4 regions of the Kocuria sp. cx-455 genome follow, and region 3 is predicted to be linked to each of the others. Evidence: riboswitches for the same ligand, from Rfam matches in the RefSeq annotation. Region 3 holds a riboswitch; each other region holds the start of a gene.
What was found. A riboswitch is a leader RNA that binds a small molecule or an ion and turns the genes downstream of it on or off. The one in region 3 is predicted to bind S-adenosylmethionine.
Positions count from the first base shown of each region.

Region 1: it holds a riboswitch for S-adenosylmethionine, as region 3 does, so the genes downstream of both, AC3ENJ_RS04425 (bifunctional o-acetylhomoserine/o-acetylserine sulfhydrylase) here and AC3ENJ_RS01355 (MFS transporter) in region 3, are expected to answer to the same signal.
Region 2: it holds a riboswitch for S-adenosylmethionine, as region 3 does, so the genes downstream of both, AC3ENJ_RS05150 (hypothetical protein) here and AC3ENJ_RS01355 (MFS transporter) in region 3, are expected to answer to the same signal.
Region 4: it holds a riboswitch for S-adenosylmethionine, as region 3 does, so the genes downstream of both, AC3ENJ_RS06370 (OsmC family protein) here and AC3ENJ_RS01355 (MFS transporter) in region 3, are expected to answer to the same signal.

Region 1 is NZ_JBYIPM010000002.1:120,059-123,261, reverse strand. Features, by position in the region: gene AC3ENJ_RS04435 (CPBP family intramembrane glutamic endopeptidase) at 1-672, shown strand, start outside; gene AC3ENJ_RS04430 (VOC family protein) at 741-1,379, opposite strand; SAM riboswitch class IV at 1,495-1,613, shown strand; gene AC3ENJ_RS04425 (bifunctional o-acetylhomoserine/o-acetylserine sulfhydrylase) at 1,692-3,086, shown strand; gene metX (homoserine O-acetyltransferase MetX) at 3,083-3,203, shown strand, end outside.
Region 2 is NZ_JBYIPM010000002.1:287,582-290,784, reverse strand. Features, by position in the region: gene AC3ENJ_RS05155 (hypothetical protein) at 1-1,210, shown strand, start outside; gene AC3ENJ_RS05150 (hypothetical protein) at 1,314-1,610, opposite strand; SAM riboswitch class IV at 1,631-1,772, opposite strand; gene AC3ENJ_RS05145 (glycosyltransferase family 4 protein) at 1,869-3,023, opposite strand.
Region 3 is NZ_JBYIPM010000001.1:282,925-286,127, forward strand. Features, by position in the region: gene AC3ENJ_RS01350 (NtaA/DmoA family FMN-dependent monooxygenase) at 1-12, opposite strand, end outside; gene AC3ENJ_RS01355 (MFS transporter) at 61-1,440, opposite strand; SAM riboswitch class IV at 1,481-1,599, opposite strand; gene AC3ENJ_RS01360 (DUF6504 family protein) at 1,804-2,169, shown strand; gene AC3ENJ_RS01365 (DNA polymerase III subunit alpha) at 2,201-3,203, shown strand, end outside.
Region 4 is NZ_JBYIPM010000003.1:180,285-183,487, forward strand. Features, by position in the region: gene argE (acetylornithine deacetylase) at 1-760, opposite strand, end outside; gene AC3ENJ_RS06370 (OsmC family protein) at 836-1,375, opposite strand; SAM riboswitch class IV at 1,412-1,527, opposite strand; gene AC3ENJ_RS06375 (ATP-binding protein) at 1,653-2,810, opposite strand; gene AC3ENJ_RS06380 (type I restriction-modification system subunit M N-terminal domain-containing protein) at 3,005-3,203, shown strand, end outside.

The sequences.
Region 1 (3,203 bases), on a different contig from region 3:
GCGGTGTACGCCGCATTGAACCTGGCGGAGACGCTCTCGCGGGGCCCGCTCTCGGATGCCGAGGCGACTTTGAATCGGGTCTTGAGCCCGGTTCCGGCCATCGACCTGCTTCGGCAACTTGCGAGCATTGGCTTCGCCCTGGTGCCCGTGGCGCTCGCCCTCTACCTGCTGGCCGGTTCGCTACCCGGTATTGCAGCCGTGCTGCGGCGGATCGGCGTGGACGGTCGCCGCCCGTGGTGGGACGCGGCCTGGGGAGCCGGGTTGTTCCTGGCCATGGGTTTGGGGACCGTGGGCCTCTATCAGGTGGGCAGGGCACTGGGGGTCACGGCGGCCATCACCACATCGGCCCTGGACGAGCACTGGTGGACGGTGCCCGTGCTGATCCTGTCCGCACTGCGCCACAGTGTGGTCGAGGAAATCATCGTGGTCGCGTTCCTGTGCGATCGGTTGCGGCGCATCGGCTGGTCGTGGGTCACGATCGCGGTGGCCACGTCCCTCTTCCGCGGCAGCTACCACCTGTACCAAGGCTTCGGACCCGCGCTGGGCAACATGGTCATGGGTCTGGTGTTCGTGTGGGTTTACCGCCGCTACGGTCGACTCGCGCCTTTGCTCATCGCCCACGCGCTACTGGACATCACCGGTTTTTTGCTCCCCCAACTGCTCGCGCGCTGATCGACGACGCCGCCGCTGCCGCGGCCCTCTCGAGCGAAAGGTCGCGGCAGCGGCGTCGGCGGGAGAAGTCAGATCGTGACCAGGCCGTCCGGGGTGGCGAAGGAAACCTCCATGACACCGGGGGTGCCGTTGGGCGAGCACCAGGTGACGTCCAGGGCTGCCAGGACGTCCTCGACAGGCCCACCCAGCCATTCGGTGACGCGCTCGGGAGAACCGGCGATCTCCATGCCGGCCAACCGGACGTCCGTGAGCTGTGCTTGGGAGGGGTGCATGTCCGGCTCGGAATCAAAGTGGACCATGAACGGCAACTGAGGATCGGCGATCAGACCCTTGACCCCGATCTGGTGCCACTCCAACTGGCGGCCGTCCGGGAACAGCCGGGAGCCCGGAACGGAGGGGCGACCGAGCTTGTCCTCGTACGGGGCCAGGTCCGGTACCTCAACCACCCAGCCGAGCCAGCCGCCTCCGGCCTCGGAGCGGGCGCGCACGGCCTGACCGAACGGGGCCTTCTCCGCGGCGGGGTGCTCCAGCACCTCGACGACCTCCACGTACTGGTGGTCTGTGAGCGGCAGGATCATGTTCCGCGTGCCGAAGCGCGGGTGGATCCCGCCCTTGACCGGCTCGATCCCTAGCTGATCGGCAATCCGTTCCGTGGTGGCTTCAAGGCCATCGGATTGAGCTGCGAAAGAGACATGATCCAGTTTCATGCTGTCATGGTGGCACCGCGCGGGGTGGTCACCAAATCGGGACATAAAACATGTCCGTGTGATGCGGGTAACTCAGCTTGACGTCCGAGGTACCGGCTCCGGAGAATGAAGGGCAGGTCACGAGAGTCAGCGACAAGCCCCAGCTAGCTGACCGGCAACCCTCCCTCCGCGGTGGGGTGCCCTGGGTGAGGACCGGGCCGCATCGGAACAACTCGATGGCGGCAAGCGCGGGTCACAGGTGCCCGATCGCCGCACGGGCGCCGTGCTGCGGATCGATCACCGGGCCCCTGACCCCGAGAAAGGGAGTGCGGCATGAGCCCCGCAGCCACCCCGTCCGAGCCCCGGAACTGGGCTTTCGAAACCCGTCAGATCCACGCGGGACAGGAACCCGATCCCACCACGGGATCGCGGGCCTTACCCATCCACCAGACAACCTCGTACGTGTTCCCGGACGCGGAGACCGCGGCCAAGCGCTTTGCCCTGGCCGAACTGGGACCCATTTACACGCGCCTGACCAACCCCACGACCGAAGTGGTCGAGAACCGCGTGGCGTCCCTGGAGGGCGGGGTGGGCGCGCTGATGCTCAGCTCGGGTCAAGCGGCGTCCACCTTTGCGATCCTCAACCTGGGCGGTGCCGGAACCCATGTGGTGGCCAGTCCGTCCATGTACGGCGGCACCTACAACCTGCTGCGCCACACCCTGCCCAAGATGGGCGTGGAGACCACGTTCGTGTCGGACCCGGACGATCCCGAGGCATGGCGCGCCGCGGTCAGACCCAATACGGTGGCGTTCTTCGGGGAAACCATTCCCAATCCTCGTAATGACGTGCTGGACATCCAAGCGGTTGCCGCGGTGGCCCATGAGTCCGGTGTGCCGCTGATCGTGGACAACACGATTGCCACGCCGTACTTGATTCGACCCATCGAATGGGGCGCGGACATCGTGGTTCATTCCGCCACCAAGTTCATGGGCGGACACGGCACGTCCATCGGCGGCATGATCGTGGACGCCGGCAACTTCGATTTCGGGCAGGATCCGCAGCGCTTCCCCGCCTTCAACGAACCGGACGAGTCCTACAACGGCCTGGTGTACGCCCAGGCGCTCGGCAAGGACGGCAATTTCGGTGTGAACCTGTCCTTCATCCTCAAGGCGCGTGTGCAACTGCTGCGCGATCTGGGTTCCTCGATCTCCCCTTTCAACGCGTTCCTCATCGAGCAGGGCATCGAGACATTGTCCCTGCGCATGGACCGCCACGTGGCGAACGCCCAGAGGGTGGCCGAGTGGCTCGACGCGCGCGACGACGTTCGCGCGGTCTCCTACGCCGGCCTCACGTCGTCCCCGTGGCATGAACGCGCTGAGAAGTACGCGCCCAAGGGTGCCGGGTCCGTGCTCGGTTTCGTGCTCGACGGCGGTCGCGAGGCGGGAACGGCGTTCGTGGACGCCCTGAGCCTGCATTCCAACGTGGCCAACATCGGCGATGCCCGCTCCCTGGTGATCCACCCGGCCTCCACCACCCACTCGCAGCTGACCGACGACGAACAGCGGGCCACCGGCATCGAACCCGGGTTCGTCCGACTGTCCGTGGGGTTGGAGAACATCGACGACATCCTGGCGGACCTGGAGTCAGGTTTCGAGGCCGTGGCCGCACTGGGCGGCGCAGGGGCGCCGTCGTCGGCCGCATCCAGAGTGGGAGGAACGCGGGCGTGACCATTGTGGGAGGCGGAACCACCGACTCGCTCGTCCGCGAGGACGGCGTGATGGGTTACATCAACGTGGGTCCCCTGACCCTGGAATCCGGCTACCGCCTCCCGCGTGCGCGACTGG
Region 2 (3,203 bases), on a different contig from region 3:
CATGGACTCGGTGGAACTGGCGCCGGACGCACCGCACGTGACGGTCCCCGGGATCGCGGGCTGGCATTCGGCCGAGGGTCTGATGCACCCCGAGCGCAGCAATGAACTTCCCGCACCCGAGGGGCCATCGTGCCTGAGCACCGGCAAGCACAAGGTGATCCTGCCGCCCATGGACCCCAAGGCCAAGGCGCCGTGGATCTTCGGACGCTGCCGCCGTTGCGGGCTCACCAAGCGCTACCCCGGGCGGCTCACCAAGCTGTCCGCGGTCGGTCAGACCGGTTCGGTGGAGTCCTTGCAGTTCATCGGTCCCGACTACGGCGACTATCCCGGGTCCTGGGCACCGTTAAAGGACGCGCTGACGTTTTTGGGTGGCGGCAAACGGGGGAGCCTGTCGATCGTCGCCCGCCAGGCCGAGGATTCCGAACGCTTCGAAGAATGGTTCGTGGGGCATTTACAGGCCCTGGGTTTCCTGGAAGTCATTCGCGACGGCAGCTGGACCGTACGTCGCTGGCAGGTGTGCTCACCCGCGCTGACACAGTTGGTGGATGGTTCCGTGTTGCTCACCGGCGGCTGGCGTGCGGAGCAGGAGGAAACGGTGACGGGCATCGCGGAATCGCTGGGCGCGGAGGTCGTGGTGCTCTCGCCCGAGGACCACGCAACCACGCTGTTGCAGGACGTGGACCTGGATGCTCTGCGTGACGAGCTTCCCCATGGCGCGTGCGATGTGGTTTACGAGGCGGGACCCGTCATGCTCGACACATTGCCACCCCTGTCTTCGGTCGTGGAATCGTTGCCGCTGATCGAGATGCAGTACAACGGCGTGGCCGAGCACTTCGTTCCCGAAGACGCCACATGGGAGGCCACGGAGGACCGTAACCAGGCGGGGCTGTTCCGCATCAATCACCACCATCGCACCCGTTACGCGTTCCGCACCGAGGCCGACGTCGCTTCGGGCCACGCCCGCCCGGTGTCCTCCGCACTGGGTAAGCACCTGGCCGCTCGGGACAACGGGGCACCGTTGGTCAGTTACGATTCGGAGCTGCAGTTGGTGTCCGTGCCGATCGGCGCGGAGTTGCCGGGGCTTTACGGCCGGGCCGCGGTGCTGTGTTCCGGTCTGCTGCCGACCAAGGTGGACGAGGACTTCTCCTTGAACTACGGGGACATCTCCGAGGAGTTCGCGAGCGCATTGGTGGCCAAACTGCTGGCCTGAGAATCGTTGATCATGATTCGCCCGCGCACTAGGCACGGTGTGAATACACGACTGAGGCCCCGCACCATCCAATGGTGCGGGGCCTCAGCACGTTCGGTCCCGATCAGGCGCTGAGCGCCACCGGTTTCGGTTCCAATTTGTAGAACGGAACACCGCCGGAAACGTTGGACGCTCCGGGAACCAGGAGCTGACGGTACTTCTCGCACCACTGGGCGCGGCCGCGATTGTGGGCGGTTGCGTGAACCAGGGCGCGAACGTTGCCGCTCAGGTATTCATGAACGTCCCCATTGGAGTCCGTGAGACGCACCACGTGGTGGTCGGGGTCGATGTCGACGGTGACGTCAACCCATTGTTCTCGAGAGGACTCGGTCGTTGCGCGTAGTTGTTGAATGTTCTTCATCAGTGTTGTGCTTTCATACAGAAAGGCTCTTGCTGCGCACGCGGTTGCGCCACAGCCGCTTCGTCATCCAAACCACCCCTGAACCGAGGGTTGGCGCGCGCCGGGTTGGAGCCCAACGGGCGCGCGGTGTTAACACCGCGCGCCAGAGCGCATCTCGTGAAGCTGGATTCGAGCGTAGCGGGTCGACGGCGTGGTAAACCAGGGAATGTCACATAACGTCACCAAAAGTTAACCAACGAATCGTTTGTGCACCACGGATCACGGCGATGTTGTGGACAACCTGCGCGCGCGCGAGGCAATGGTTCGTGCCCGTGCATAGTGATCCATGAGCTGATCACACACGGCGGTCCACGTGCGGGTCTGCACGGAGTCGTACGCGGTGCGGGAGAAGGCGGCGCGTTTAGCGTTGTCACCCACGAGATCCACCACGCGAGCGCGGAGCATCTCGGTGTCGCCGGGCTTGTACAGCCAACCGTTGCGGGATGAATCGACAAGGTCCACGGGCCCTCCTCGACCCACCGCCACCACGGGAACCGCGCTGGCCATGGCTTCCTGGATCGTCTGGCAGAAGGTCTCGTGTTCACCGGAGTGGACGAACACGTCCAGGGAGGCCATGGCGGTGGCCAGTGCGTCACCGTCCAGGAAGCCCGCGAAGTACGCGTTGGGAAGCATGAGGCGCAACATCTCCTTCTCCGGTCCCGACCCGATGATCACCAACCGGGTGTCGGGCAGCGAGTCCAGCACCACGAGGTCCTGAACCTGCTTCTCGGGTGCCAGACGACCCACGTAGCCCACGAGCTTGCGCCCGCCGCCCACGCGTTCGCGCCAGTCCTGATCGCGGCGGGCGGGATCGAACCGGCGAGTGTCCACCCCGCGCCGCCACATGCGCACGCGCTGCACACCGTGGGCATGCAGCTGCGAAATGGCGGCCGTTGACGGTGCCAGGGTCACGGTCGAGGAATTATGCATGTTTCGCACATGGCTCCACAACACGTTTTCCAGAACGGGCGCGCCGTACCGCGCCGCGTATCCGGGGATGTCCGTCTGGTACACGGCGGCGCACGGTAATCCCAGGTTCTTGGCGGCTTGAATGGCCTGCCACCCCAGGACGAAGGGTGAGGCAACGTGAACGACGTCCGGTTGGAAACGGGTCAGGATTCGTTGCATGCGGGCCACAGTGCAGCTGGCCACCCGCACGTCCGGGTATCCGGCAAGCGGAATGGATGCAATGCGTTGGACCCTGACACCGTCGAGGGTGGCCACGGAACCCAACGTGCTGAACTTGTCGTAGGACGGGGCAATGACCATGGCTTCGTGGCCTTGCGCCCGAAGGTAGTCCAGGACTCGCACCACGGAATGCGTTACGCCGTTGACGTGGGGGAGGAATTGTTCGGCAACCACTGCGATTTTCACGGTTAACACGATGGCCCGGTCGGGTCACCGGACGTCCAAGCCCCGGTGACCTGTCGGTGAAGTCTGGGCCAACTCCGGTGGGGACGTGGAAAGATGGGGGGCGATGAACTTCCCCACCTTTTCCAGCACCCTGTCCGGGGTTCGCGAGCGGTCGCAGCGCCGTCGAAACAATGACCCCGG
Region 3 (3,203 bases):
GGGGCGGGGCAAAAGGGATCCTTTCGGGTTGGTACTGGCGCGTGTGCGGGTGGTGCCGAGTCAGTACTGAGCGATCTCGGGTGCGTCGGTCACGGTGTCCTTGGCCATGCGGCCGGTGACCACGGAGATCACGGCCAGCAGGCTCAAGTAACCGCACAGCAGCCAGGGGGAGCCGCCGGTGGCCACGAGCCACGCGGCGATCATGGGGGTCAGACCGCCGGAGAGAATGGTGCCCACCTGGTAACCCAGGGACACCCCGGAGTAGCGCAGGTGGGTGGGGAACTGCTCGGCGAACAGAGCGGCCTGAGGGCCGTAGATGCTGTCATGCAGCACGGCCATGCCGATCAGGTACACCAGCGGCAGCAAGGCCAGCGGCCCGTGGTCCAGGTAGTAGAAGTAGGGCCACACGAACACGCCGATGGCGGCCGCGGCAATGATGGAGATGCGGCGGCGTCCCACGCGGTCGGAGAGCCAGCCCCAGAACGGGCCGCCCACCAGGCCCACGGCGGCGGCGATCAGGATGGAGATCATGACCCACTGACTCGCGCCGCGCTGCTGCGTCACGTAGGTGAGCGTGTAGACGGTGAGGATGGAGAAGATGGCCGGCTGGATCATGCGTTGACCGATGCAGACGATCACGCCGCGGGTGTGCTGGGTGAGCACCTCACGCACGGGCGACGTCGCGGCGGCCTTTTCGCGCTTGACCTCTTGGAACTCCTCGGCGTCCTCGATGCCGGCGCGGATGATCAGGCCGATGATCACGAGCACTGCGGAGAACAGGAAGGGTACGCGCCAGCCCCACGCCTGGAACTGCTCGGCGGTGGTGACGCCCTGCATGATCGCGAAGAACGCGGTGGCCAAGAGCATGCCGGCCGCCGAACCCACCTGCGTGAAGGAACCGAACAGTCCGCGCAACCCCTTGGGTGCGTGTTCCACGGAGAGCACCGCGGAACCTCCCCACTCCATGCCGGCGGACAACCCTTGGGCAATGCGGCAGGCAACGAGCAGGGCCACGGCGAACCAGCCGATCTGCGAGAAGCCCGGCAGCAGCCCGATCACCGTGGTGGCCACGCCCATGATCAACAGGGACGCGACCAACAGGGCCTTGCGGCCGATCCGGTCACCCAGGTGCCCGGCAATGATGCCGCCCAGGGGCCGGAAGAAGAACGCAATGGCGAAGGTCGCGAACGAGGCAATGATCGAGCCCACGCCCGAACCCTGCGGGAAGAAATAGTGACTGAACACCAGGGCTGCGGCGGCACCGTAGAGGTAGAAGTCGTACCATTCGATGGTCGTGCCCACGAAGGACGCGGCGAGCACGCGCTTCTTGTCACGCACTGCGGATCCCACGCTCGCGAGCGCGTGATCCGTGGCGGGTTGGGTCCGCTGGGCTGATGATGAATCGGTGACCGTGGGCACCGGGGCGGTGGCGGGGGCCATGACACTCCTCATGACGGGGCGCCACGGAATGTTGGACCGGACGCCGTCCTTGCCCGCGCCGGAACTGACGGCGGGCCGAATCATCACCTGGGGCACCCCACGACAGCGTCTGAGGGTTGCCGTCCGGCCAGCCAGGGCTTCGCACCGGAACTCGTGATTCTTATGGCGACAACGTAACCACGCGCATGTCGAGCGCCACAAACGATGAAGTTTTATGACTGCTGGTCCGACGACACCTCGCACGGCACGGCCGCCGGCCGTCGCAAGGGCCACCGGAGCGTTCCGCTTATGCGTGTCGGCGACCCTTGGCACCCTCACGGTAGTCGAATAAAGTTTCGAATACACCGGGAGGGTGAACGAGTCATGACGGTACTGGCTGCGGTAAACCATACGGACCTCACGCGGAACGAGACGCACGGCGCGGTGCGGCTCGACGAGGGATGGGGGCAGCCGTGCGAGGTGCATTGCGATGCAGCGGGAGCTCCGCGCGAGCTGGTGTTTCGCGGCAGGCTGCACCGCATCACGGCCCCGCCGCAGCGCTGGTACGAACGTCGCCGCTGGTGGGAGGTGGAAGAGAGGGTTCCGCGGGAAAGCGGACAGTCCGTGGTGGATCGGCAACACTGGCGCGTCCAGGCGGCTCAGCGCGGGGCCGTGGTGCCTCGCACGCTGGAACTGGTGCGTCATGAGGTCACCGGTCAGTGGTGGCTCGTGGTTGACCAGGGGGTTTGACATTAATAGAACAAAGTTTCGAATATGAGGTATGCGTTTCCCTCATTTGCGCGTGGCCACCGCCTACAGCGCGCACTACGGCGTGGCTCGCCCCCACGAGCTCGCCCAGGTAGCGGCGTCCTACGGGGCGCAGATCCTGGCGTGCACGGACCGGGACGGCTTGTACGGGGTGGTCAAACACGTGCTGGCCTGCCAACAGCACGGGGTGGCTCCCGTGCTGGGAGTGGACCTGGCGCTGCTGGGCCCGGGAGCGGCGTCGTCGGGCAAGCACTCCCGGGCCGCCACCGGCCAGCAGGGTCAGAACGGCCGTCCCCAGCGCGGCGCCGTGCCCTCGCCCCGGGTGATCGGGCGCGTGGTGGTGCTGGCCACCGGTGGCAACGGAGGGGCCGGGTACGCGTCCCTGTGCCGGTTGGTGTCCGCGGCTCACCGTGACCACGACCACCATGGCGCCCACCCCATCGGACTGACCCGGGAACAGATCGCCCGCCACGTACACCGCGCGGCGGGCGGGGCAGCCCCCGGCCTGGTGGTGCTCACGGGCCCGGACTCGGACGTGGGATCTCTGCTGGCCCGGCGCCGTTACCGGGCCGCGCGCACGGCCCTGCGCGCGTGGCAGCGCGTACTACCGGCAGGATGCCTCATCGTGGAGACCGCAACCCACCTGGCACCGCAGGGCAGCACCCTCAGCACCGGTCACGCCGTGCGGATGCTCACCGTGGGGCGTGAGGCCGGGCTGCCCGTGATCCTCACCAACGCCGTGCGCTACGCCCACCCCGGGCAAGCCGTCACCGCGGACGTGCTGGATGCCGCTCGCACCCTGCTGTCCCTGGGGGAGCTGGCCGGTTCGGACCCCGGGGTACTGCAACCCACGGGGCAGGGTTGGCTCAAAGACACCGCGCAGATGACCCGGCTCGCCCACGAGATCTCCTCGGCCGCAAACCTGGGTGTCTCCGGGGCCGCGCACCTGCTCGCGGACACCTACCGGCTGGCCGAACGCTGCAGCCAGGACCCCGTCACGGACCTGCACGTGGGAC
Region 4 (3,203 bases), on a different contig from region 3:
GGACAGTATTGTTCGCGATGCCGCCCGCGATTTGGTTCACCCCGCCGGTGGTGAACGGCACGGGGTAGGCATCGTCGAAGGGGCCGTTCTCCCGCCAGTCCGTCGCCAATTTCCGGTAGAACTCAGTAAACCGCCCCGCGTAGTGGATGGCGTTGACCCCGTTCGGGGTGAGGGAGGAGTGGGCCGCCACCCCGTGGAAGCGGGCCTCGAACAAGTTGATGGACTTGTGTCCACGCACCACCCGCATGCCGGTGGGCTCGCCCACGATGCAGCACCACGGCCGGATGCCCCGCTCCCCCAGACGGCCGATCATCTGCTGCGCTCCGAGCAGGCCGACCTCCTCGTCGTAGGAGAGGGCCAGGTGCAGGGGCTCGGCCAGCTCCGCCTCGAGCATCCGCGGCAGCCTGCTGAGGACCACGCCCAGGAAGCCCTTCATGTCCGTGGTGCCCCGGCCGTAGAGCCGGCCGTCCCGCTGCTCGGTGGTGAACGGGTCACTGTGCCAGTCCTGCCCGTCCACGGGCACCACGTCGGTGTGCCCGGAAAGCACCACGCCGCCCTCGGTGCTGCCGTCGCGGGCCGGGATGGTTGCGAAGAGGTTGGCCTTACGCACCCCGGCGGCGTCTTCCTCGGGCAGGACCAGCGGTTCGACGCCGGCGCGCCGCAGCTTTTCCGCCACCCACTCGATGAGCTCCACGTTGGAGTTGCGCGAGGTGGTATCGAAGGAGACGAGGCGGCCGATCCAGTCAAGAGAGGAAGTCATGAGCAGACTCTAGGCGTAGGCACCAGCGGCCGGTCAACCCTCCGCCCGGGCCCGCTCACCGGCCCGCGCCGGCGGCTACCTCTTGACGACCCGGGCGGTGACGGGGGTGTGGTTGGCGAAGATGTCCTGCACCGGGCAGCGGGCCTCCACGGTGCGCCCGAGCTCCTCGTAGCGCTTTTGCGACTCCGGGCCCGTGATGGACACAGTCAACCGGACCTCGCTGAAGCCCGGGCGGACGGTCTCGTCCGCGCCGAACAGGCCGCGGACGTCCAGGTCGCCCTCGGCGCCGATGTCGATCCCGTCGAAGCGGATGCCCAGCTGGTGGGCGTAGAGCCGGTAGACCACCACCTGGCAGGAGATCAGCGCGCCCAGGGCGTACTCGACGGGGCTGGCGGCGGTGTCCTCGCCGGCCAGGGCCGCGGGCTCGTCCACGGAGAACTCGTGCTTGCCTGCAGTGATGCGCGTGGCCACCGGGCCGGTGCCCTCGCCCGTGATCTTGAACGTCAGCTTGGCGCTGGCGGGGCTCTTGGCGATGGTGCCGGACCAGGCGGTACCCGCCTCGTCCAGACGGTCGGCACGATCCTGGGCGAGGTCACGCAGAGCTGTTTCGGTCATGACGGAGTCCTTCCTCTCGGCGCACGCCGGGGCGGAGCGCCTTACTTACGCCGCCCGGCCGGGCCGGCGTCGAATCGTCACCTGGGGCGCCCCGCTAAAGCGACGAGGGTTGCCGTCCAACCAGCCAGGGCCAGGGGTTGGAGCCCTTGATTCCGCAGGCGATCTTGCCAGATCGGGAGGTCGGGATGCGCAACGGAGCGTAACGGGAGGACTTCTGGGGCACCGCCGACAACGCATAGTGCTGGACCGGGCGTGAAGCCCTCGCAGAAGATGTCGATCAATCGTGCTGGCGGGAGATGAATCCCGCCATCCCGGGGACTGTGAAGGCGACGACCCCGTGGTCCGGTGCGTAGATCAGCCCCTTGCTGATCAGATTTGCACGGGTCGGTCCCAGGCTCCTGCCTTTCCGCTTCAGCCGGTTAGCAACTTCGCCTGATCCGACCCCGTCGTCTCCTTCAGGGCACATGGCCCGCAGGTACTGCTTCTCCGCCGCGGTTGTCCGGTCCCACCGGGCGCGGAAGAAGCCGTTGTCCAGTTGTCCCTGGCCGACAGCTACCCCCATCCGAGCGTCTTCGAACTCGATCGCGGCCCCGGTCGCTGCGTTCCATGTCTCCTGACCGAACTGTTGGATGAAGTACGGGTAGCGACCTGACGTCGTGACGACGTAATCAAGAGCATCGGCACTCCAGTCAACACCTTCCTTGCGAGCGGGTTTGAGGATGGCCTCGCGGGCACCGTCGCTGTCGAGTTTCTTGATCACGCTGTAACGGAAACGCTCCGAGTACGATTTCGCCTCCGCCAGGGTCTGGGGCAGGCTGGGTAGACCCGCCAGAGCGAACAGTACCGGCAGGTCGTCGGTCGCAGCGGACTGCATGACGGCCGCAAGGGTCTGGATCTCCTCGGAGCTGAGGTCTTGAGCCTCATCGATGAGCAACGCCAGACTTACCCCGTCTTCACTGGCAGCCAAGGAGACATCGCGGACCAGTTTGCCCAGATCAGTCAGCAGAAAGCCGCTGTCTGCGGCGCCACCAGTAGCGCCGCTCAGGTCGACACCGAAGTTCCAAGTGCCTGTGGTGTCGTACGAAGCCTTGAATGAGAGAGCAGTCTTCAGGGCGCGAAGGAGCCTCTTCCCCGCAGACGGTCGCGCCAGGTCCGACAGGGGGCCGTACAGCCCTTCGCCCACCATCTCGCGCAGAGCGCGACCAGAACCAGCTTCGAGCTGAACGGTGATCCAATCCCGCGTCTCGGCATCTCGGCGCAGCCGCGACAGGAGAACTGTCTTCCCGACTCCGCGTAGGCCATAGAGAATTATCGGCTGATCCGTCTTGCCTCGTTCAGCTCGTTGCAGGGAAACGCTCCAGGCATCGATGACATCGTTGCGTCCGACCAGGGCAGACGGCTTGCGACCGGCTCCTGGGGAGTAGGGGTTGCGCACAGGATCCATTAAGGCCCTCCCGGGGGATAGCGAAGTCTAGGGGAGTATAGCGTTTTGCTATACTCCCCTAGACTTCGCTAGAACTCGCGGGCAGGGATGCTGGAGCCGCATCTGGTTCAGTTCCGGGCGCGAAGCGGTCCCCCTCGTAGACTGCCTACGAGACCCCCGACCCCACGAGTAAGGCACCCACTCCCGTGTTCAACCACGCCTCCTTCATTTGGGGTGCCGCGGACATCCTGCGCGGCACCTACAAGCAGCACCAGTACGGCGATGTGATCCTGCCGTTCACCGTCCTGTTCCGCCTGGACGCAGTGCTCACCCCCACCAAGGAGGACGTGCTGGAGGCCATCGGCCCCACCTACGTGGACACCGAGCCGCCCCTGGCGATGATCC